One region of the Protofrankia sp. CiP1_Cm_nod2 genome, then DNA from elsewhere that is predicted to be linked to it. Evidence: riboswitches for the same ligand, from Rfam matches in the RefSeq annotation. Region 1 holds a riboswitch; each other region holds the start of a gene.
What was found. A riboswitch is a leader RNA that binds a small molecule or an ion and turns the genes downstream of it on or off. The one in region 1 is predicted to bind cyclic di-AMP.

Region 1 (6,093 bases):
AGAAGGCACAGCCCAGGCCGTACGGGCGACTTCCGGCGCATTCAGGCGGAGCGCGGCCGGATGCTTCCCGGTAACATAACGAGCCATGGCACCGGAAATCGCGATCGACGGTACCCCGGTCGCCAGCACGCGTCCGCCGGGCACAGATCGGTGCGGGCCGCGGCAACGAGATCCACGCGATCGAGGATCCGCTGGATGCGCTCCCCCGCGATGAACGACGCGCCCGAGCCGGTCATGGGCTGCCCCGGCGGCGAGCGGGACGATGTCACCGGGTAACCGAAAACGTCACCGGGTAACCGGAAACCGACGGACGACACCGCTCCCGACGAAGCCGGGAGTGAGGACGACGGCATAGTGCACCACACCCGACAGAACATCCGTACTCACCCGTTGCGGCCGTCCTACCGGACGGGGAGCGTTCGTCATACCCTTCGCGCAACTTCCCGGCACGGCACACGTCCGAATCGGTAAAATATCACCGAACCGGGCATGCCGCGCCCCGACTGTCCACAGGAGCCAGACCGATGCCCATTGCCACCCCAGATATCTACGCCCAGATGCTCGACCAGGCCAAGGCGGAGGCATTCGCCTACCCTGCGATCAACGTCACGTCGAGTGAAACCCTGAATGCCGCACTGAAGGGCTTCGCGGACGCCGGGAGCGACGGTATCGTACAGATTTCCACCGGAGGGGCCGAATTTCTCTCCGGTACCCGGGTGAAGAACATGGTGCTCGGCGCGCAGGCGCTGGCCGAGTTCGCCCACCATGTCGCCAAGGCGTACCCGGTCAACATCGCGCTGCACACCGACCACTGTCCTGCCGGCAAGCTCGACACCTACCTGCGCCCCCTGGTCGCGATCTCCAAGGAGCGGGTGCTCAGGGAGGGCCGCGAGCCGCTGTTCCAGTCCCACATGTGGGACGGCTCCGCGGTCGAGATCGAGGAGAACCTCAAAATCGCCGACGCGCTGCTGGCGGACACGGCCCAGGCGAAAATCGTCCTGGAGGTGGAGATCGGTGTCGTCGGCGGTGAGGAGGACGGCATCGTCGGCGCGATCGACGAGAAACTGTACAGCACGCCCGAGGACATGTGGCGGACCGTCGAGGTCCTCGGCGCCGGGGAACGGGGCCGCTACCTGGTCGCGGCAACCTTCGGAAACGTGCACGGGGTATACAAGCCGGGCAATGTGAAACTCCGTCCGAGTATCCTGCGGGATGGTCAGCAGTATGTCGCGCAGAAGCTCGGGCTGCCAGCCGGGGCCAGACCTCTCGACCTGGTCTTCCACGGCGGGAGCGGTTCCGACCTGTCCGAGATCCGCGAAGCGGTGGATTACGGCGTGATCAAGATGAATGTGGACACCGACACCCAGTACGCGTACACCCGGCCGGTCGTCGACCACGTCTTCCGGAACTACGACGGCGTTCTGAAGGTGGACGGCGAGGTCGGCGTGAAGAAGCACTACGACCCGCGCAGCTACGGCAAGGCGGCCGAAGTCGGCATGGCCGCCCGAGTCGTGAAGGCGTGCGAGGACCTGCGTTCCGCGGGACGCTCCCTCGCCAACTGACCCCGCTCGGGCGGGACGGCCCCACAACACGCTCGCCAGACCGGGCTTCGTCGTCCGGCTGGCGAGCGTTCGCGTGCGGGTGCCGACCCATCGGCCTCCCGGCGCCCGGGTGACCGGATGGCCGTCACCTTTCAACGGCCATCCGTATATGACGCAGGTTCCGGAAAGGTCGCATCATCGTCGGATCACGGCACTGTACGTATGGTCCTGCCGTTCGACGTGTCTTCGGCTGAATCAGCGGTGTTCCGCGCCGCGGGCGCCGGGCCGGCCGGGCCCGGCTTCCGGCCCATAGCACGCGGATCGCCGGCCCACGCACTGGCTCCTATCCGGATAATCCGGCCCCGATCGCCACCGGCACGGCGGGATACCGAGTTTTCCCGGCAATAAAAGTATGATGAAATCAATAAGCGCGCGTACCCGTGCGCTACCATCCGCTCCCGGGCCCCGACAAGAGCCGCCGGCCCGGTGTGCGCATCCTCACGAAGCGTATTCCCCGCTTGTTCGGCGCCCAGCAATTGTTGTTATGGTCTGCGCCGTGCTCGCGACACAGCGAACACACGTCGGGCGGCACGCCGAATCCTGCCCTCGCCCGACGAAAACCCAAACTCGTGGCAGGAACGGGGGACCCACTTCTGGGCGCCGATACCGGGCGTCCTCGGGGTGAAGCCGCACATGCGGCCGGGCAGTCCCAGCCCGAACCCGACAGCTCACTTCGCAGGCGTGGGGAAGGGCATAAAACCAATATGTCCAGTGCACGTTCCCGAAATCGACAGCACGGAACCGGCCGAATCCGGCTGGGCGCGCGGGCGCTGGTAGTCGCTCCCGCGCTGGCCGCGGCGGTCGGCGGAAGCATCGTGATGTCACAGCCCGCCAGCGCCGCCACCACCTGGGCGCAGCTACGCCAGTGCGAGTCCGGGGGGGACTACACCGTCAATACCGGCAACGGTTATTACGGTGCCTACCAGTTCTCGCTGAGCACCTGGCAGAGCCTCGGCTACCCGGGGCTGCCCAGCGACGCCTTGCCAGCCACCCAGGACGAGGCCGCGCTGAGACTGGCCAACCGGTCCGGCTTCGGCCAGTGGCCGGTCTGCGGCCAGGGGATGGGCGCCGACCAGCTGGTGGCGAGCGCCAGCTCGTCCGGGGCCGGATCGCCCAGCACCGGCACCGGCACCGGCACCGGCTCGGCGGGCGCGGCCGGGTCGACCGGGGCCCAACGCTGGGTGGTGCGTCAGAGCGCGCAGAGTCTCGCGGACAACACGCTGTTCACCACCGGGCTGATCTATCAGGTGCGCTCGGACGTACGAGCCTGGCAGCGCCAGATGAACAGGCTCGGCTACCGGATCAGGATCGACGGCCGCTACGGCCCCCAGTCCGCCTTCGCCGCCACCCTCCTGCAGAACTCGCGGGGACTGCAGGTGGACGGTATCTGCGGCCCACGGACCTGGACGGCCACCTTCGACTGAACACGGCCAGCCAGCCAACCAACCGGCCAACCGGCCGAACAGCCGGCCGAACAGCCGGCAACTGGCCGAACGACCCAGCGGTCGAACGGCCTCTGGCGGACGGCACCGCCCACCGGCGGCACGCACAGTCCGCACACAGCCGGCCCACCCGTGGCTGGACATCCGACCGGACCGGGCTGGCGCGCCATGGACAGCGCAGCCACGATCCCCTTTCATGCCAGGCCTCCGGCCGCATCCAGGAGAACCCCGGATGCGGCCGGCCCGGATCCGGCCCGGCAGGGCCGGGGACCGCTCCGGACGGCTCCGCTTCCCGGAGTGCCCCAGAAGTGACAACAAGCACATTCACGATACGAAAGAAACTTCGTCCGTCACCATAAGTCACAGAAATCGGAGAAGGCGACCCCGCCGCGGGGCGGAGTCACACCGTCAGCTACGGTGACACGTTCAAGGCGCTTAGCCCATTCGGGTGATAACAGTCACGTCGGTGTAGTTCATCCGACACCCCGATTTGCTTCGATAGAACCAGACTCGCTAGAGTCCTCCCCACTCGCCGGATCGGTGAGGCCGCCCGGACGGACGCCGAGTCCTGTCCCCGTTCGGTACGGCCCGAGCTACCGCGGAGCCACAAGGACAGGATCGGGGGAACCACCATCCGGACGTCCGTCCACGGAGTCCTTGGGGTAAAGCCGGCAGTGCCTCCTGGTGCCACCGGCCGGGCCTGATTCCCGCCCGCACCCGACAGCTCACCTCGTAGGCGACGGGAAGGACCGACCCACATGCCGTCTGGTGGCAGGCACCGCGCCCCGCAACCTCCCTCCACCGTCATGAAGGTCCTGCGTACCACCGGTGCCGTGACGGCACTCGTGAGCAGTGGCCTGGCTGTCACGACCGCACCCGCAAGCGCCGCGACCGCTGACGACTTCGCCAAACTCCGCCAGTGTGAGTCCGGCGGGAACTATCTGATCAACACCGGCAACGGCTACTACGGCGCCTACCAGTTCGACGCCCAGACCTGGCATGCCCTGGGCTACTCCGGCCTGCCCAGCGGCGCGCCGCCGACGCTTCAGGACGAGGCTGCCTACAAGCTCTACAACGCCCGTGGCTGGTCCCCGTGGCCGTCCTGCGCGTCCAAGCTGGGCCTGAGCCGTAGCGGCCCGGCACCGTCGTCCAGCGGTATCGTCGCCCCCAGCGCTCCCACCACCAGCCCGGTACAGCGTGCGATTACTCCGGTGCAGCCAGCGATGACGCTGGAACGCGCCAAGGCCCTGCTGAACTCCGAGAACTTCACCGGGACGGCGCTGTCCAGCACACTGGCCGGCGAGGTCCGCCCCGACGCCTACGTCTGGCAGAGCGAGATGCGTCAGAAGAGGTTCATCCTCCAGGTGGACGGACGCTTCGGGCGGGAGTCCCAGGGACTGGCATCGCTCTACTCGTATCTGACCCGGGTGGACGACGGCGGCGCTGGAGTGGTCGGCAAGAACCTCTGGGACGTCACCGTCACCAACCCGACCGTCCTGTAGCATACCGGGTGCACCTTTCGTACCATTTTATGACTTTGAAATTTTGCGGCTAAAGGTCACGGGACGCTCAACGCCGTTCCTTTGCCGCCGGGTCGCGGCCGGGTGCCCTGCCCGCCTCGTACCCCGATCAGGTGATGGACCTGCCGGCTCTCCCCCTCCCGGCGGGTCCATCATCTGACGGACTTCCCCCTCCGGCTGGCTGCGCGGCCGGCCGGATCCGGCAGGATGAGCCCCATGACACCCTCGCCCGAACGACCGGATCTGCTCGGTGGCCCACCACCGGCCAAGCTCACCATCGATCCCGCCGCGGCGCAGGCGCTGAGCGCCGGCGAGGATCCGCAGACCGTCGCCGGCCGTTTTCCCGGCTCCAGCCTCGCCTGGGCAACCCTGGCCGAACGCTCCCTCGACGCCGGCAGCCCGGTGACCAGCTACGCCTACGCCAGGACGGGATACCATCGCGGCCTCGACCAGCTACGCCGCGCGGGCTGGCGCGGGCACGGGCCGATCCCGTGGTCCCACGAGCCCAACCAGGGCTTCCTGCGGGCGCTCGCGGCACTGGCCCGCGCGGCCACCGCGATCGGCGAGACCGAGGAGGCCACCCGCTGTCGCGACTTCCTCGCCGACAGCGACCCCCAGGCATCCGACGTCCTGGGGCTCAAGGCCACCTGAAGCCACCGGAGAGGCCCCGCGCGGCAACCCGCCAGCATGGGCCGCCAACGGCTCGCCGGCACTCTACTGACGTCCGATGTAAGTTACGGGCGATGCAGGCAGAGGCGGATGACGTTCGTCAACCGCACCGGAGAGCTTGCCGCGCTGGAACGCTGGTGGGCCTCGACCGACCCGCGGCCGGTGGTGGTCTGGGGACGGCGCAGAGTCGGCAAGACCGCCCTGCCGCACCGCTTCGTCGCCGGACGGCGGTCGGTCTTCCACACCGACGCCGGCCGCGCCGCCCGCGGCGAACTGGCGCAGCTGTCCGTCGCGGGCTCGCTGGTGCCGGCCAGCGGGACGCGGACCGGCCAGGCCCGATCCGCCTCGCCGTCTGCGCCCGCGAGGAGATCCGCAACCCGCCACCCGGAATCCTCACCGTCACGGCCGACGACATCTTCTCCCCGCTCTGACGCCTTCTCCCCGTCCTGACGCCGCGCCGGGCCCCGGGACCGATCCGCTGTCGACAGGTCGGCAGGAGCACTGAAGCGCGGCGGACACCGTCTCGATCCACGAAGTCCGTAAACCGCCTCGGGTGGGCCGGTGTCTCGGGGCGACGCGGCAAACCGGTCGGCACGACAAACGATGTGAATCCAGGATTGTGGCCACGGCACCGAATTCACGTCGTTCGGCAGCCAACGCCGCGGTCACGGCCGTGGTCGCCGGAACAGCGGACGGAACAACCGCCGGAACAGTGGCCTTGTTGTTTGCTGATACCGGTTTCAGCACGGACAAGGCCCGATGTATGCGGATCCGGTGCATACCGTGCTTCCATGCCCTCTGCCGAACACGAATCCCCGGTCGCCCTGACCAAGCTTGACCCGGACCTGATGGCCTGGCTGT
Region 2 (7,204 bases), on a different contig from region 1:
GACCGGTGTCGTCCTTGAGCCCGTTAACGGTGACGGTGACGGCCGGGTCAGGATTCGCGGTGAGATATGGTCGGCCCGCGCGACGATCGACGGTCAGGTCCTTGAACCGGGCACGAGCGTGCGCGTGCTGCGCATCGACGGCGCCACGGCCATCGTCCACCCCGCGCAGCTGTAGCGGGCCTTGGGACCGGGGAGGCGTCGATGACCGGGCTGATCGCCACCGCGGTCGTTCTGCTGGTGCTGCTGGTTTTTCTCAGCCGGGCGGTGCGGGTTGTGCCGCAGGCCCGGGCGGTCGTGGTCGAGCGGCTGGGCCGGTACCACCGGACCCTCACCCCGGGCCTGGCCCTCGTCATCCCCGTCGTGGACCGGATCCGTGAACGCGTCGACCTGCGCGAGCAGGTGGTGACCTTCCCGCCGCAGCCGGTGATCACCGAGGACAACCTCGTCGTGGGCATCGACACGGTGATCTACTTCCAGGTCACCGACCCGCGCGCGTCCACCTACGAGATCGCCGACGTCATCAGCGCGATCGAGCAGCTCACTGTCACGACGCTGCGCAACGTGATCGGTAGTCTGAACCTGGAGCAGACCCTGACCTCCCGTGATGAGATCAACACCAGGCTGCGCGGTGTGCTCGACGAGGCGACCGGCAAGTGGGGCATCCGGGTCAACCGGGTGGAGCTCAAGGCCATCGACCCGCCGGCGTCGATCCAGGACTCGATGGAGAAGCAGATGCGCGCCGAGCGGGACCGCCGGGCGGCGATCCTGTCGGCGGAGGGCGTCAAGCAGAGCGAGATCCTGCGCGCCGAGGGTGAGAAACAGGCCGCGATCCTGCGCGCCGAGGGAGAGCGGCAGGCGAAGATCCTCGCCGCGCAGGGCGAGGCGGAGGCCATCACCACGGTGTTCCGGGCGATCCATGCCGGCAACGCCGACCAGAAACTGCTCGCCTACCAGTACTTGCAGACCCTGCCGCGCATCGCCGCGGGCGAGGCGAACAAGGTCTGGATCGTCCCCAGCGAGCTGACCAGGGCGTTCGGGGGCCTCGCCGCCTTCGGTGGCCTCGCCGACGGGCCGGACCACACGGCCGGCGGGCAGCCTCGCTGACAGCTTCCCGCCCGGTCCCCCGCGTCTGCGTCTCCGTCCGCGCGGACGTACCCGCGTGTACGTACGGTCACCGTAGTGACGCCGTCGGCCGGTACGTTCTCTCCTGACATCGGAGCCGGGAAACGAGAGCGCGGGAGCAAGGCCACAGCGGCGCCCGCACGGCCCCGACGCCCACCGGAGATCCGTCACCGCTGGATACGATCTAGGGCGTGGACCCGCAAGCGCCTGCGACGGACGTTGTGGGCGTCCTATCCGACACAAAGGATGTACATGACGCCCACCGAACAGCCGGCCATCACCGACACGGACGATCTGTGCGTCGCGACGATCCGCACACTGTGTATGGACGCGGTGCAGGCCGCGAACTCCGGGCACCCGGGCACCCCGATGGCCATGGCACCGGTGACCTACACGCTGTGGCAGGAGTTCCTGCGCTTCGACCCCGACGATCCCTCCTGGCCGAACCGGGACAGGTTCGTGCTGTCGGCGGGGCACGCGTCGGCGTTGCTGTACGCGATGCTGCACCTGGCCGGTGTCCGGGCGGTCGGCCCCACCTATGAGACGCCCGGCGGGCCGGCGGTCACCCTCGACGACATCAGACGCTTCCGCCAGCTGGACGGGAAGTGCCCCGGCCACCCGGAGTACCGCTGGACGTCCGGGGTGGAGGCGACCACCGGGCCGCTGGGCACGGGCGCGGCGACGGCGGTGGGCATGGCCATCGCCGGGCGCTGGCTGGCGGCGCGCTTCAACCGGCCCGGCTTCGACGTGTTCGACCACGACGTGTACGCGCTGTGCGGTGACGGCGACCTGATGGAGGGGGTCGCGGCCGAGGCGGCGTCGCTGGCCGGCCACCTGGGGCTGGCCAACCTGTGCTGGATCTACGACAACAACCACATCAGCATCGAGGGCGGCACCGACCTGGCGTTCACCGAGGACGTGGCCACCCGGTTCATCGCCTACGGCTGGAACGTCACCCGGGTCGGTGACGCCAACGACCGCACGGCCCTGGGCCGCGCCTTCGAGACGTTCCGCCGCGAGCCGCACCGCCCGACCCTGATCATCGTCGACAGCCAGATCGCCTTCGGCGCCCCGACCAAGCAGGGCACCGCCGCCGCGCACGGGGAGCCGCTGGGGGAGGAGGAGATCCGGGCGACGAAGCGGTTCTACAACTGGCCGCCGGAGGCCCGCTTCCTCGTCCCCGACGGGGTGTACGAGCACTTCGCCGCCGGTGTCGGCAAGCGGGGCCGGGCCGAGCGGGACAGCTGGCTGGCCCTGCTCGGCCGCTACCGGGAGGCACATCCCGATCTCGCCGGCCAGCTCGACCTGCTGTGGGGCGGGCAGCTGCCCGACGGCTGGGACGCCGACATCCCCGTCTTCCCCGCCGACGGCAAGGGCCTGGCCACCCGGGACTCCTCCGGGAAGGTCCTCAACGCCGTCGCTGCCCGGGTGCCCTGGCTGGTCGGCGGCTCCGCCGATCTCGCCCCGTCGACGAAGACCCGGCTGACCGTCGACGGCGCCGGGGACTTCCAGGCCGCCAGCCCGGGTGGGCGCAACCTGCACTTCGGCGTCCGCGAGCACGCGTCGGCCGCGGTGGCCAACGGGCTGTCCCTGTCCGGGCTGCGGCCGCTGTGGTCGACCTTTCTGATCTTCTCCGACTTCGCCCGCGGCGCCCTGCGGCTGTCCGCGCTGATGGAGCTGCCGGTCATCCACGTGTTCACCCATGACTCCATCGGGGTCGGGGAGGACGGGCCGACGCACCAGCCGGTCGAGCAGCTCGCCTCGCTGCGGGCCGTCCCCGGCCTGCTGGTGATCCGCCCCTGTGACGCGGGCGAGGTCGCGCAGGCGTGGCGGGTGGTGATGGGCCTGGAGCAGGAGCCGGCCGCGCTCGTCCTGAGCCGGCAGGCGCTGCCGACGCTGGACCGGGCCCGCTACGCCGACGCCGCCGGGCTCGCCCGCGGCGGCTACGTGCTGGCCGACCCCGCCGACGGCGACCCCGAGGTGATCCTGATCGGTACCGGCAGCGAGGTGCACCTGGCCCTGGCCGCCCATGAGGAGCTGGCCGCGCAGGGGGTGCGCGCCCGGGTGGTCAGCCTGCCGTCCTGGGAGCTGTTCGAGCGGCAGCCCGCGCGGTACCGCGAGCAGGTGCTGCCGCCGGCGGTCCGCGCGCGGGTCGTGGTCGAGCAGGCCGCCACGCTCGGCTGGGAACGGTACGCCGGCCCGGACGGGGTGATCATCGGGATGCGGACCTTCGGCGCGTCCGCCCCGCTGCGGGACCTGCAGACCAGATTCGGTTTCACCCCGCGGGCGGTGGTCGACGCCGCCAGGCAGAGCCTGGCCGCCGTCCACGCCGCCGGTGACCCGGCGTAGACCGTAAGGACACGGATCCGCGGCTTGTGACCATGACGTCGACGGCCGGCTGGCCCCCGGGGCGCTTCCGGGGGCCGGCCGGCCGGTCAGCTGGTCAGCTGGTCGGCCGTTCCGCCCCGGTGTATCCGCGCTCGTTCCCCATCGGCCGCTGTCGGTCGTTCCGCGCTCCGGGTGTCGGGCTTGACCTGGGTAGGCGTACCTGAGACGGTGAGCAGGTCCTGCGGTCGCGCGAGCGGTCCTGGGGCTTGGTTGTACACAGGTTCGTCTGGTGTGCAGTTCACTTGGTACAGGGCTGGTTGGCACAGAGGTTGTACAGGGGCAGATGTGGTGGGTACTGGTAGAATTCTGCGTTTCGACGGGGTTCGCGGCTACGGTTTCATAGCGCCCGATGCCGGTGGCGACGACGTTTTCATGCACGCAAACGATCTTCAGGACGAGAAGCACCTGTTCCAGCCCGGAACGCTGGTGGAGTTCGAGGCGGAGGAGAGTGACAGGGGCCCGAAGGCCTCGGTCGTCCGTCTGATCCGCCGGGCTCCGGCCCGTCCGGCGCCCGTGTATCCGGTGGTCTCCCCAGGTGTGGTCAACGGGCGTTCGAGCGCCGACGACGACGACATGTGCGACGTCCTCACCGTCGGGGAGTTCCGGCATCTGCTGACCGAGACGCTCATCGAATCGGTGCCGACCCTGACCGGCGGCCAGATAAGCCAGATACGGCAGCGACTGACCACCCTCGCGCAGGCGCGCGGCTGGGTCGAGTCCTGACCGACGCCGCTCCGCCCGGGGCCCTGCCTGGCCCGGGGCGGACCGGCGGCCCCGCTGGTGCCCGGGCGTCACTGATGCCCGGACGCTGCGCCGTCCGCGCTGGCCATGCCGCCGGCCGCGGCGTGCGCACGTCCGGGTTCGTGGCGTTGCTTCGGCGGTCCGTGGGCCCACCCGGGCGATCCACTGCGCCCGACAGCGCAAACGCTGTTTCGGGCAGTGCAAATGCTGTGCCCGACAGTGCAAATGCTGTGCCCGACAGCGAAACACAACGGTGGAAAAAATGTTGTTGCCGGTCCGCATCGGCCGTTTCACGATACGCGCTGGTTAACCATGGGAGCGGTGTGTAGCGCCATCACGCTGCGGCCAGCTCGTACCGTCCCGGCAGCCATCCTGGGACGGCCCGCGTAAATGATGCGTACGGTGAGTGTTGTGCGCCGACATGCCGAGAAAACCGCCGCTTGCGGTTACCAAAAGTAGTTCGCTACGTTGGCCGGGCTCTCAACGGCACCGGACCGCACGCCGAGTTCTGTCCACGGTCCGGTGTCTTCCGACTAGCGATCGCCAGGACAGAAGCGGGGGACCCACCTTTCCGCCGGACGTCGCCACCACGGTGGCCGTCCTTGGGGTGAAGTCGGCCGCGCAGGTATCCGCGCGTCGACCGGGCTTCCCGGCCCGAACCCGACAGCTAACCTCGCAGGCGTATGGGAAGGATCATCGTTGCCTGCACACCAGGTGAATTCAGGTCCGGCTGCCGTAGGTCATCCCAGTCCCAGTTCCAGGCGCGGTCGTCATCGCGCGCCCACGACCCGCTCCGCCCTCGGCCGGATATCGGCACGTACCGCGGTTGCCGCCGCGGCCACCGGTACCGTCGCCCTCTCCGGGCTGGCCGCACCGGCCCTGGCGAACGACCGTGGCGCGGGCACGGGCGGGACGGGGTGGACCGACGCCGCCACGGCCGGCACGACCACCGCGGCCGGCACGACCGCTGCCCGGCCCGCTACCTTCACGATCACCCCGGCCGTCTGGTCGGCGGCCTCGTCGCCGGCCGCCGCCGCGGGCGTGCGCACGCTGTCGGCGCAGCCGGTGAGTTTCTCGACGTCCACCAGTGGTTTCGGGGCGAAACTCGTCTATCTGGCGTCGAAGCAGGCCGGAAAGCCGTACGTGTGGGGTGCCGAGGGGCCCCGGGCGTTCGACTGCTCCGGCCTCGTCCAGTACATCTACAAGCAGCTCGGCCGCAGCGTCCCGCGGACGGCCAACGCGCAGTACAACGCCTCCCAGAAGATATCGAAGAATGCCCGGCAGCCCGGTGACCTCATTTTCTTCGGCCGGCCGGGCGGCATCCACCACGTAGGGATCTACGCCGGGAACGGGATGATGTGGGCCGCCCCGCACACCGGGGCCGTGGTCCGGCTCCAGAAGGTCTACACCGGCAGCCATCTGGTCGGCCGTATCAGGTGACCCGCCCGCCCGGGCCGGGCTGGCGGCCACGGGGTGTTCGGGTGCCCCGGGCGGACAGCGCGGGCAACAGCCGGCGGCCGCCGCGAAAATTTCTCCCGGCCACTGCCGGGTAACTGTTCCTGGAGCCCCGGGCAGGTCCGGCGCGGGTCCCGCGCCGGATATCCAGAAAATTCCGGCCGGAGCGCACGGTGCTTCTCCCGGAGCGCTCCGGAAATGACCGGGAAATTTTCTGGACGAATGCGGTCGACGGCCTGCGCCCCGGTCTGCCCGACGTGTTCCAGTCGATCAGGCGCGCTGGGAAGAGCAAACCGTCGGCTGCTCGAAGGAAATGCTGTCCTGGCGCCGCCAGTGAATTTGACGAGCCATTTCGACGATACTTTTGGATGAGAAACTGATCATGTCCAGGGGAAGACACAGAAAACCCGGCCGGTGCAACGGCGCGGCATTGGTGGGCACCGTCGGGCTCATCGGGACGACGGCCGGAATGATGCTGACCGCGGCCCCGGCCAGCGCGGCCGGGCCGTCCGGGCCCGCCGTCGTCGCCGACACGGCCATCGCCCGTGTCGCCGCGAACGCGGGGCTGCCCAGCTGCCGAGGGGTGCCGCTGGGCACCTGGGTGGCGGTGGCGCTCGCGGAGTCCGGTGGCAACGCCAGGGCGCGTAACGCGCACGGTGAGGACTCCCGCGGGCTCTGGCAGATCAACGCGCGGGTCCACACGGGCTGGCTGGCGGGCCGGAACCTGTACGACCCGGCCACCAACGCGTGGGCGGCGAAGAAGGTGTGCGACAGTCAGGGCGTGCGTGCCTGGAGCGCCTACACCAACGGTTCCTACCGCCGTCATCTGGCGCGGGGGAACGCCGCCGCGGCAGCGGCGAAAGCCAGCCCGGCGAGCATGTCGACAACGCGGTCGAGCGCCCCTGTCCCGCCCGTCAGCGGGATCAGCTACATCACCCGGAACTGTTCGCTGCCAGCGTCCACGGCAACCGTGAGAAACGGCAGCAAAATGCGTACCGAGGTGGCCGCGGTACAGCGGCGGCTGACCGGTATCGGATATCCTCTCACCGTCGACGGGATATTCGGCCCGCAGACCACCAGGGTGGTCAAGGAATACCAGCGGCGGCACGGCCTCGCGGCCGACGGAACAGTCGGCGCCCGCACCTACGCCCAGCTGTTCCCGTGCGGCTGACGGCTGGGTGCCACTGACGGCCCTGGGTGCCTCCCCCTCCCTCGGGCACCCGGGGCGCCACCGTCCGCGGGCGGCCACCGTCCCCGCCTGGGCGGGCCGGTGGCCGGCGGCCGCCCGCGGACGTTCGCCCACCAGGCCGCGACCGGCGTGAGTCTGTTGTCGTGTATGTTCATGTTTTCTGGCCGTATCAGCGCATTCTGGCTGTATTGGCGCATGCTGGCAGCATCAGTACATTCTGGCTGTATAGGCGCATTTTTGCCATATCGGCGTACACCGCGACAAACTCGTGCCGATCTTCTCAGGTGAGTGCCAGTTCCTGCGGGACGA
Region 3 (7,143 bases), on a different contig from region 1:
ATCGTGATGACGTTCGGCGGCTCCAGCAGCGGCCCTTCCGCCAGTTCCCAGTCGGCGTCCACGGCGAGCCGGGCGTGCAGTTCCGCCCAGATCCGCCCGGCCGGCCAGGCCGCGGCGTCGGCGGTGGCCTCCACCTGTAGGTAGAAGCGGCTTGTCCGGTGGTCGCGCAGCATGTGGCCGGCGAACCCCCGGGGACTGACCCCATAAATGATCTTATCGGTGGACGGGGCGACCGCGGCCAGGACCGCGAGCCAGGCCCATGCGCTGTCGCGCTGCCGGATGGAGCGTAACGCGCCCTCGGGGATCGATCCTCGGGAAACACCATGATGGCCGTCGCAGCCCGCGATGAAACGGCTTTCCACCACCTGCCGCTGCCCGCCGGCCGTGACGAAGGAGACGGCGGGGTGGTCGGAGGCCAGCGCGCCCAACATCACGTCAGTGACGCCGAACTCGATGACGCCACCCGCGGCAAGGTAGGCGGCAACCAGGTCGGCGACAAGCTTCTGCTGCGGGTAGACAACGTGGTGGCGTCCGCCCGCATGGCGAGCATACTCGACGACAAACGCTCTGCGACGATGTCGGAACTCACAGTCGTGGTGCGGCACACCTTCGGCTCGCAGGCCGTCGGCGAGCCCGTTGCGCTCCAGGGCGTCCACCGCCGCCGGCCCGAGCAGCCCGGCGCGTGGACGGCTTTCCACCCTGGCCCGACTGGCGGCCTCGAGCACGAGCGTGTCGATACCCCGACGAGCCAGCACGACCGCGGCCACCAGGCCCGCGACACCCGCGCCAATCACAACAACGCCCACCCGGCGAGGACGCGGCCGGGAGGCGGGCGCGTCCGGCTGGCGCACACCACGCCCGTCCGGCACGGACCCCGACGCGGACCGCGTCATGGCGAGCGCCTCCCCGGGGAGCATCGGCACGATTCCTGATCATCCGTCACGCTGCCCTGATCACGTGACTGACCTGGAAGGACCGATCCGGACGAGGCACTGCCAGAGTACGACGTCACATTCCGACACGCGTCAGAAGGCCGACAACTCGGCATCAACCAATCGGACAATTTTCGCAAAAAGAGCAGAGTACCGCCAATGGGCAGCCTTGATCGCTACTTAACGTAGCAGTATTGCTCACTATCTGTACTCGAAGGCTCCTGGTCGACCGTCTGTCGCCGCTATGGCGTATTGTCATCCTCCGCATCCCGCAAGTCACGGAAAGCGGCACGTCAGTCGGGCGACCGAAGGCCACAAGCCAGCCGGTCGCACCCGGCGCCGCCCCGGCCGGCGAAGGAGGATGGGGTAGAAGAGCCGGTTATGACACTTCATACAACTACTTGGGGTAGTTGTGAGGGACTAGTGTTTACTAGCGCCATCCGTATGAACTAGTCTCGCGCCGACGTCACGACGCACCGGGCCGAACTGCCGAATCCTGCCCACGGTCCCGGTGTTCCCTCCGAGTCGTCACCAGGGCAGGAGCGGGGGACCCATCCTCCACCGGACGGCATCGAACCGCGGTGTCGCCCTCGGGGTGAAGTGTGCAGCGCGATGGTCGCGCGACCCACCGGGCAGCCCAGCCCGAACCCGACAGCTCACCTCGCAGGCGAACGGGAAGGATCACAACCTTGTCTGCGCATGATGTGCAGCCTGATCCAGCAGTACGATCGCGTTCGTCGCAGGCGGCTGCGCCGTCGTCCCGCCAGCACCCGATCGACCGGCACGTCGACCGTCCGGCACGCGGCCGGCATCGCGCGCCCGCGCCGCAGCCCGGAACGGGCCGCTCGCGAGCCCGGGCCGCTGTCGCCGTGGTGACCACCGGTACCGTCGCGGTGTCCGGTGTCGCCCTGGCCGGATGCGCCACGGCCGACTCGAACTCCGACGATGCCTCCGTCACCTCGCCGATAACGCTTGGATCACAGTTCGGCAGCCAGGCGTCACTGGCCAACCTGCGCACCTCGACCATCAATCCGCTGTCCACGGGTGGTTCCGGATCGGTCACCAGCCAGGTACTCAACCAGACCGACCTGCATCCCAAGAACGGCGTCGTGCTCAAAGTCACGAATCCGGACGTCTCCGTGAAGGCCGACCAGCCGGTGGAGATGGGGTTCTCCCTCGAGGACGCGGTCACCCACGCACCGCTGGTCAATCAGCTTGTCAAGGTCCAGGTGAAGCTGCCGGAGGGATGGGCCACCTTCAAGCACCTCTACACCAACGAGCAGGGCTTCACCAGCTACACCGCGAAGGTTCTCACCACCACGCAGATCACTGCGATTTTCGACGGGACCGACGCCCTGCGCTCGACACGGTCGACGAACGTCGGCACGTTGACCGTGATTCCCAACACCCCGCCCGTGCAGCGCTCTCCCCAGATCACTGGCCTCGATGCCCCGACCATGAGCAACGCCATCTCGGGCGCGCTCGCGGCCGCCAGCTCGCTGGGTGAACGGGCGGTGTATCTCGCGGCCCAGCAGGCCGGGAAGCCCTACGTCTATGGCGCTGAGGGCCCCTACACGTTCGACTGCTCAGGACTGGTCCAGTACGTCTTCAAGCAGCTGGGACGCAACATCCCCCGCACCGCCGAGGGACAGTACGAGGCGACCACCAGGATATCGCAGTACAACAAGCAGCCAGGTGACCTGATTTTCTACGGCGCACCAGGTAACATCTACCACGTCGGTATTTATGCGGGCGATGGTAAGATGTGGGTGGCACCCAAGTCAGGTGATGTCGTCTCGCTGAGGGCCATCTATACCACGTCATATTCCGTCGGCCGGGTTTTCTGAGCGAACCGGTCAGCCCGCGTCCACATCCGGCTGTCAGTACGCGGCTTCGCGTAGTGGCAACCAATATACTGTAGAAACAATTCACAGGCGGGTTCCCGCGCGGCCTCCCCCTCCGATTGTGCGTGAACCTTGCCGCCAGGTCGATCTTGTCGACGTCGACACCGGCCTGGCGGCGCTCCGCGGCATCCCGCGATGATGACTTCCGCTGGTTGGACCGAGCCAACCCCCCCAGCTCGGAAAGCCCGGCGGAACAAGAGGCTTCCGTCGGCCGGTCGTACTGGACCCCCCCCACAGTCCGGCCGGTCGGCGGGAGCCGCCCTCTCCCACCGACCGGATGCGCGGCCGAGGCTGGAACCTCATCAGACGCCTTCTCCGCGGGCCTCCCAACCCCGGATGCCCGCTCCTACGCCTTGGGCTTCCTGGAGAAGTCCCACAGGCTGCGCGTGACCTGCTTGTCCCACGTCCCGTCGACATGCTGGACATGGGTTCCCGACGGGCAGTTCGGGACCTGCCCGACCGGCCCCACCACCGCGACGGCGGCGAACTTCAGGTTGTTGTCAGGCGCCCCGCAGGCAATCGTGAGGGCGGCCCGCCCACCTTCGCCAAGACCCCAGATGTAGATCTTGGACTGGTCGATCTTCGACCGCTTCTCCGACACGTAGCGCACGACGTCACGCAGGTACTGCACGTCCGCGCCCCGGGGGTCGTCCAACCTCCATTCGCCGTCCACGGCTTCCGGGTAGACCACGGCGAAGTGCTGCCGGTCGGCAAGCGTCGAGGCTTCGGTGATCTTTTCGATCGCAGCCGCGTCGCTGTTGTTGTCATGCAGGACGAGGACCAGCGGCAGGGGCTTGCCGGGGTCGGCGTCGGCATGAACGGCGAGCTCGCGTTCGGCGGAGGCGTACCCCGCCGGTATCTTCGCCCGCTCGGTATCCGGGCTACCCGAGCGAGACACGTAGATCCAGGCGACCACGAGCACGGCACCGATGATCAGCACCCGCTTGCGGTTCTTGGCCCATAGCTGTTTCCCGGCTTTCAGCGGATTCGACACCACGAGACAACCGAACCACACCAGGAGCCGTCGATTCGGCAGATTCGCCTCGCGTCGCGGGCAAGTCGGGGCCACCCGGAGTGCGCTGTCTCACACCCAGTCAGCTTGCGATACCGATTGACTACTAAAAGTAGTCAAACAGGCATGTCCGGTACGGCAACCACGGCACGGCTCGTTCGTTGACGTGGTGTATCCACCAGAATCTCGACAACATCGGATTGCGGGGCATACGGCTGCCGGAACAGGGGTGAGGCCGAAGTGGACAGTGGTCAGGAACTCGACCATCGACTGATCAAGATTGAACACGAGCTGTCGGTGTTCGGCCGGCGCGCCGAACGCTTCCGGATGGCCATCGCCGGCGAGTCCGGGACGGTTCTGGACCGCTCCGCCTACCTGCTGCTCAGCCACATCCACGAACACGGCGCCGTACGGCTGACCACCCTGGGCACGGTGTTCGCCCTGGACATCTCCACGGTGAGCCGCCAGATCGCCGCGCTTGTCACGGCCGGGCTGGTGGAACGCGCCACCGATCCCAGCGACCGGCGGGCGACGCTGGTGAGACTCAGCACCCGCGGCCAGCAACGCTACCTCGCCACCCGCTCCGCACGGGTAGAAAAAATCAATACCCTGGTACGCACCTGGGACCAGGAGGAACTCGGTGTCTTCGGCGCGCTGCTGAGCCGGCTGAACGTGGCGATCGCCGAACACGACCGCGCCCATCTGCCGCCGCAGCACGACGAGCCGTGTCCCGCACCCGCCACCCCGCCGGCCGTCAGGACGGACTGACGGCCGACGGCCGGGCACCGGGCGACAGGCCGCTCCCCCCGCGTCCGGGCGCAGGCCCCCCGGCTGCTTCCCGCGCCCACCGAAGGTTCCCCGCGGCCGCCCGGCCCCGGGTCAGGCATGGACGTCCAGGGCGTGCAGGCGTGCCTGGCGCAGCACCTCCGTCTCCGGCGGGCCGGCCAGTTCCGGCAGCCAGCCATGCACCCAGGACAACAGCAGGTCGGCCAGGGCCGGGTTCTGCGCGAGGACCGGACCGTGCAGGTAGGTACCGATCACACGGCCGTCCACGACACCGTCGGTGTGGTCCGGGGTACCGTTACCGACCCCCTTGCGCACGATCCCGAGCGGCCGGCCGTGCCCGTTGGGCAGTGCCCGGGTACGTCCCCCGTGGTTCTCGTAGCCGAGCAGCAACGGCAGCTCGAGCTCGGGGACGGGCTCGACGACGATGTCACCGACCGCGCGTGGCGGCACCGGCTGCTCGAACGAGCGTCGCGTCTCCACGTCCACCAGGCCCAGGCCGTCGTGGATACGGCCCTCACCGGCGGGGAAGGACGCACCGATCACCTGGTATCCGGCGCACACCGCGAGCACGGCCGCGCCCTGGGCCACCGCGTGCGCGATCGCGCTGTTGCGGCGCAGCCCCTCGGCGGCCAGCACCTGCGGCTCGTCCTCACCGCCGCCGAGCAGATAGATGTCGCAGCCGGCCGGCACCGGCTCCCCGGCCGGGACGCCGATCACCTCGGCCGGCAGGCCACGCCAGCGCAGCCGCTGCGCCAGCACGGTCGCGTTGCCGCCGTCGCCGTACGTCCCGAGCAGCTCCGGGTAGATCAGGGCGATCCGGGTCGCCGACTCCCGGCTCATGCCGCGGCCCCGGTCATGTCACCGTGGATGGTCACCTTTTTGGTCACCTTTTTGGTCAACTGTTCGTCCTCACCGGGGCGACCCGCCCCAGGATGTCGCGGAAGGCGGTGTAGTTCGCGACCACATCGACGATCTTCTCGTCCAGAACCGCCGCCGCGCTCTCGGCATCGGGATGGACCGTGTGCGGGATCTCCGCGTATGCCAGCCGGACGCTCATGTCCTCCTTGCGCCCACCGGTGACCAGCACCCGCCGGCCCGGCAGCCGCTCGAACGGGACATCCCAGATCCACGACGGGTCACGCCCGTCAGCGGTCTGCGCGTTGAAGTCAACGATCACCGGCCGGGTGGGCGTGCTGTTGAGCAGCTCCATCATCTCCACCCAGCCGGCCGGGTTCTTCGCCAGCAGCAGCCGCCCGCGGGTACCGGAGTCGCCGAGCTCGACCTCCTGGTAGCGGCCCTGGACGTCCTCAAGGCCGGTCATCGCGGCCAGCGCCTGCTCGACCTCGACCCCGAAGAGCTTCGCCGCCGCGGCGGCCATCGCCGCATTGCCGAGGTTCACCCGGCCGGGCAGGTCGATCGACGCCGTGAGGTGACGGCCGAACCAGAGCAGCTCGTGCGGCCCGGTGACCGAGACAAGGGGCTCAGGCCGGGCCAGCCCGCAGCCGCACCACCAGCCCGTGGCGTTGCGGTGCAGCAGGCTGGCGCACTGCGGGCACACCATCGCGTCCGCCGTCCAGTTCTGGCCCGCCGACACCCAGACCTGGTTCGACCAGCCGGCGGCGGCCCAGGCCACCAGCGGGTCGTCGGCGTTGGCGATCGCGGTCGCGCCGGGCAGCTCGGCGCCGAGATCACGCCAGAGGCTCGCGATCCGCCGGGTCTCGTTCGACCGGTCGAGCTGGTCACGGCTGATGTTGAGCAGGATGACCGCGCGGGGCTGGATCTGCCTGGCCACTTTGGGCAGCCAGATCTCGTCCACCTCGAGCGCGGCGGCCGCGTCGTAGGGCGGCTTGGACAGGGCGGCCAGCACGCCCGCCGCCATGTTGGCGCCACCGCTGTTGCTGCGGACCGGGCCGAGCGTGCCCAGCGCGCGGGCCAGCAGCCGGGTGGTCGTGGTCTTGCCGTTGGTCCCGCTGACGCAGGCCACCAGCTGCCCGGCCGCGACCTCGGACAGGATCTCCGGGGAGACCCGCAGGGCAAGCTTGCCGCCGATCATCTCACCGGATCCGCGTCCCAGCTGGCGGGAAGCCGAGGACGCGAGTTTCTCCACAGCAAGGGCGGCACGGGTGCGGGCGGAGAACCGGCGCGGGAAGGGTGTGCTCATCGCCTCCCCAGCGTGCCACGGGCCGCCGCGCCGGTGACCGACACCCCGTCATACCCGTCCCATGTCGGTCCCGGACCAGCTCCAGAGCGGCCTCGGAACATCCTCCGGGCAGTGGCGAACAGGCGGGGTACGAGTGTGGTACGAGGTGTGATAAGACGTGCGCCGGACGGCTGTCCACCAGGCATGTCCGGCAAGGGCGCGCCCCATCGGGGCAGGTACGGCAAAGGCAGGCACGACAGGGGTGCGTCGCGGGCGGGACATCACTGTCCGGGCGGGACAGAGCAGGGTACGGCAGGGTGACGCGAGCGGACGGCCGTCATGGACCGAGCAGCCGGTCCGTAGGGACCG

Region 2: another riboswitch for cyclic di-AMP. It lies ahead of NBW84_RS00185 (C40 family peptidase); the one in region 1 lies ahead of NBW84_RS14720 (transglycosylase family protein).
Region 3: another riboswitch for cyclic di-AMP. It lies ahead of NBW84_RS04300 (C40 family peptidase); the one in region 1 lies ahead of NBW84_RS14720 (transglycosylase family protein).

The regions. Positions count from the first base shown of each region.
Region 1 covers NZ_CAKKTL010000125.1:103-6,195, forward strand. The annotation lists gene fbaA (class II fructose-bisphosphate aldolase) at 525-1,562, shown strand; cyclic di-AMP (ydaO/yuaA leader) riboswitch at 2,150-2,298, shown strand; gene NBW84_RS14720 (transglycosylase family protein) at 2,306-3,025, shown strand; cyclic di-AMP (ydaO/yuaA leader) riboswitch at 3,631-3,796, shown strand; gene NBW84_RS14725 (transglycosylase family protein) at 3,802-4,545, shown strand; gene NBW84_RS14730 (DUF3151 domain-containing protein) at 4,780-5,214, shown strand; gene NBW84_RS14735 (ATP-binding protein) at 5,323-5,682, shown strand; partial or broken gene NBW84_RS14740 (hypothetical protein) at 6,024-6,093, shown strand, end outside.
Region 2 covers NZ_CAKKTL010000001.1:41,400-48,603, reverse strand. The annotation lists gene NBW84_RS00210 (NfeD family protein) at 1-175, shown strand, start outside; gene NBW84_RS00205 (SPFH domain-containing protein) at 202-1,104, shown strand; gene tkt (transketolase) at 1,375-3,471, shown strand; gene NBW84_RS00195 (cold-shock protein) at 3,796-4,233, shown strand; cyclic di-AMP (ydaO/yuaA leader) riboswitch at 4,783-4,948, shown strand; gene NBW84_RS00190 (hypothetical protein) at 5,022-5,336, opposite strand; gene NBW84_RS00185 (C40 family peptidase) at 5,317-5,691, shown strand; gene NBW84_RS00180 (peptidoglycan-binding protein) at 6,089-6,877, shown strand; gene NBW84_RS00175 (trypsin-like peptidase domain-containing protein) at 7,176-7,204, opposite strand, start outside.
Region 3 covers NZ_CAKKTL010000023.1:383-7,525, forward strand. The annotation lists partial or broken gene NBW84_RS04295 (4-hydroxybenzoate 3-monooxygenase) at 1-917, opposite strand, end outside; cyclic di-AMP (ydaO/yuaA leader) riboswitch at 1,441-1,616, shown strand; gene NBW84_RS04300 (C40 family peptidase) at 1,805-2,779, shown strand; gene NBW84_RS04305 (PHB depolymerase family esterase) at 3,183-3,833, opposite strand; gene NBW84_RS04310 (MarR family transcriptional regulator) at 4,089-4,616, shown strand; gene NBW84_RS04315 (type 1 glutamine amidotransferase) at 4,728-5,474, opposite strand; gene NBW84_RS04320 (MurT ligase domain-containing protein) at 5,530-6,795, opposite strand.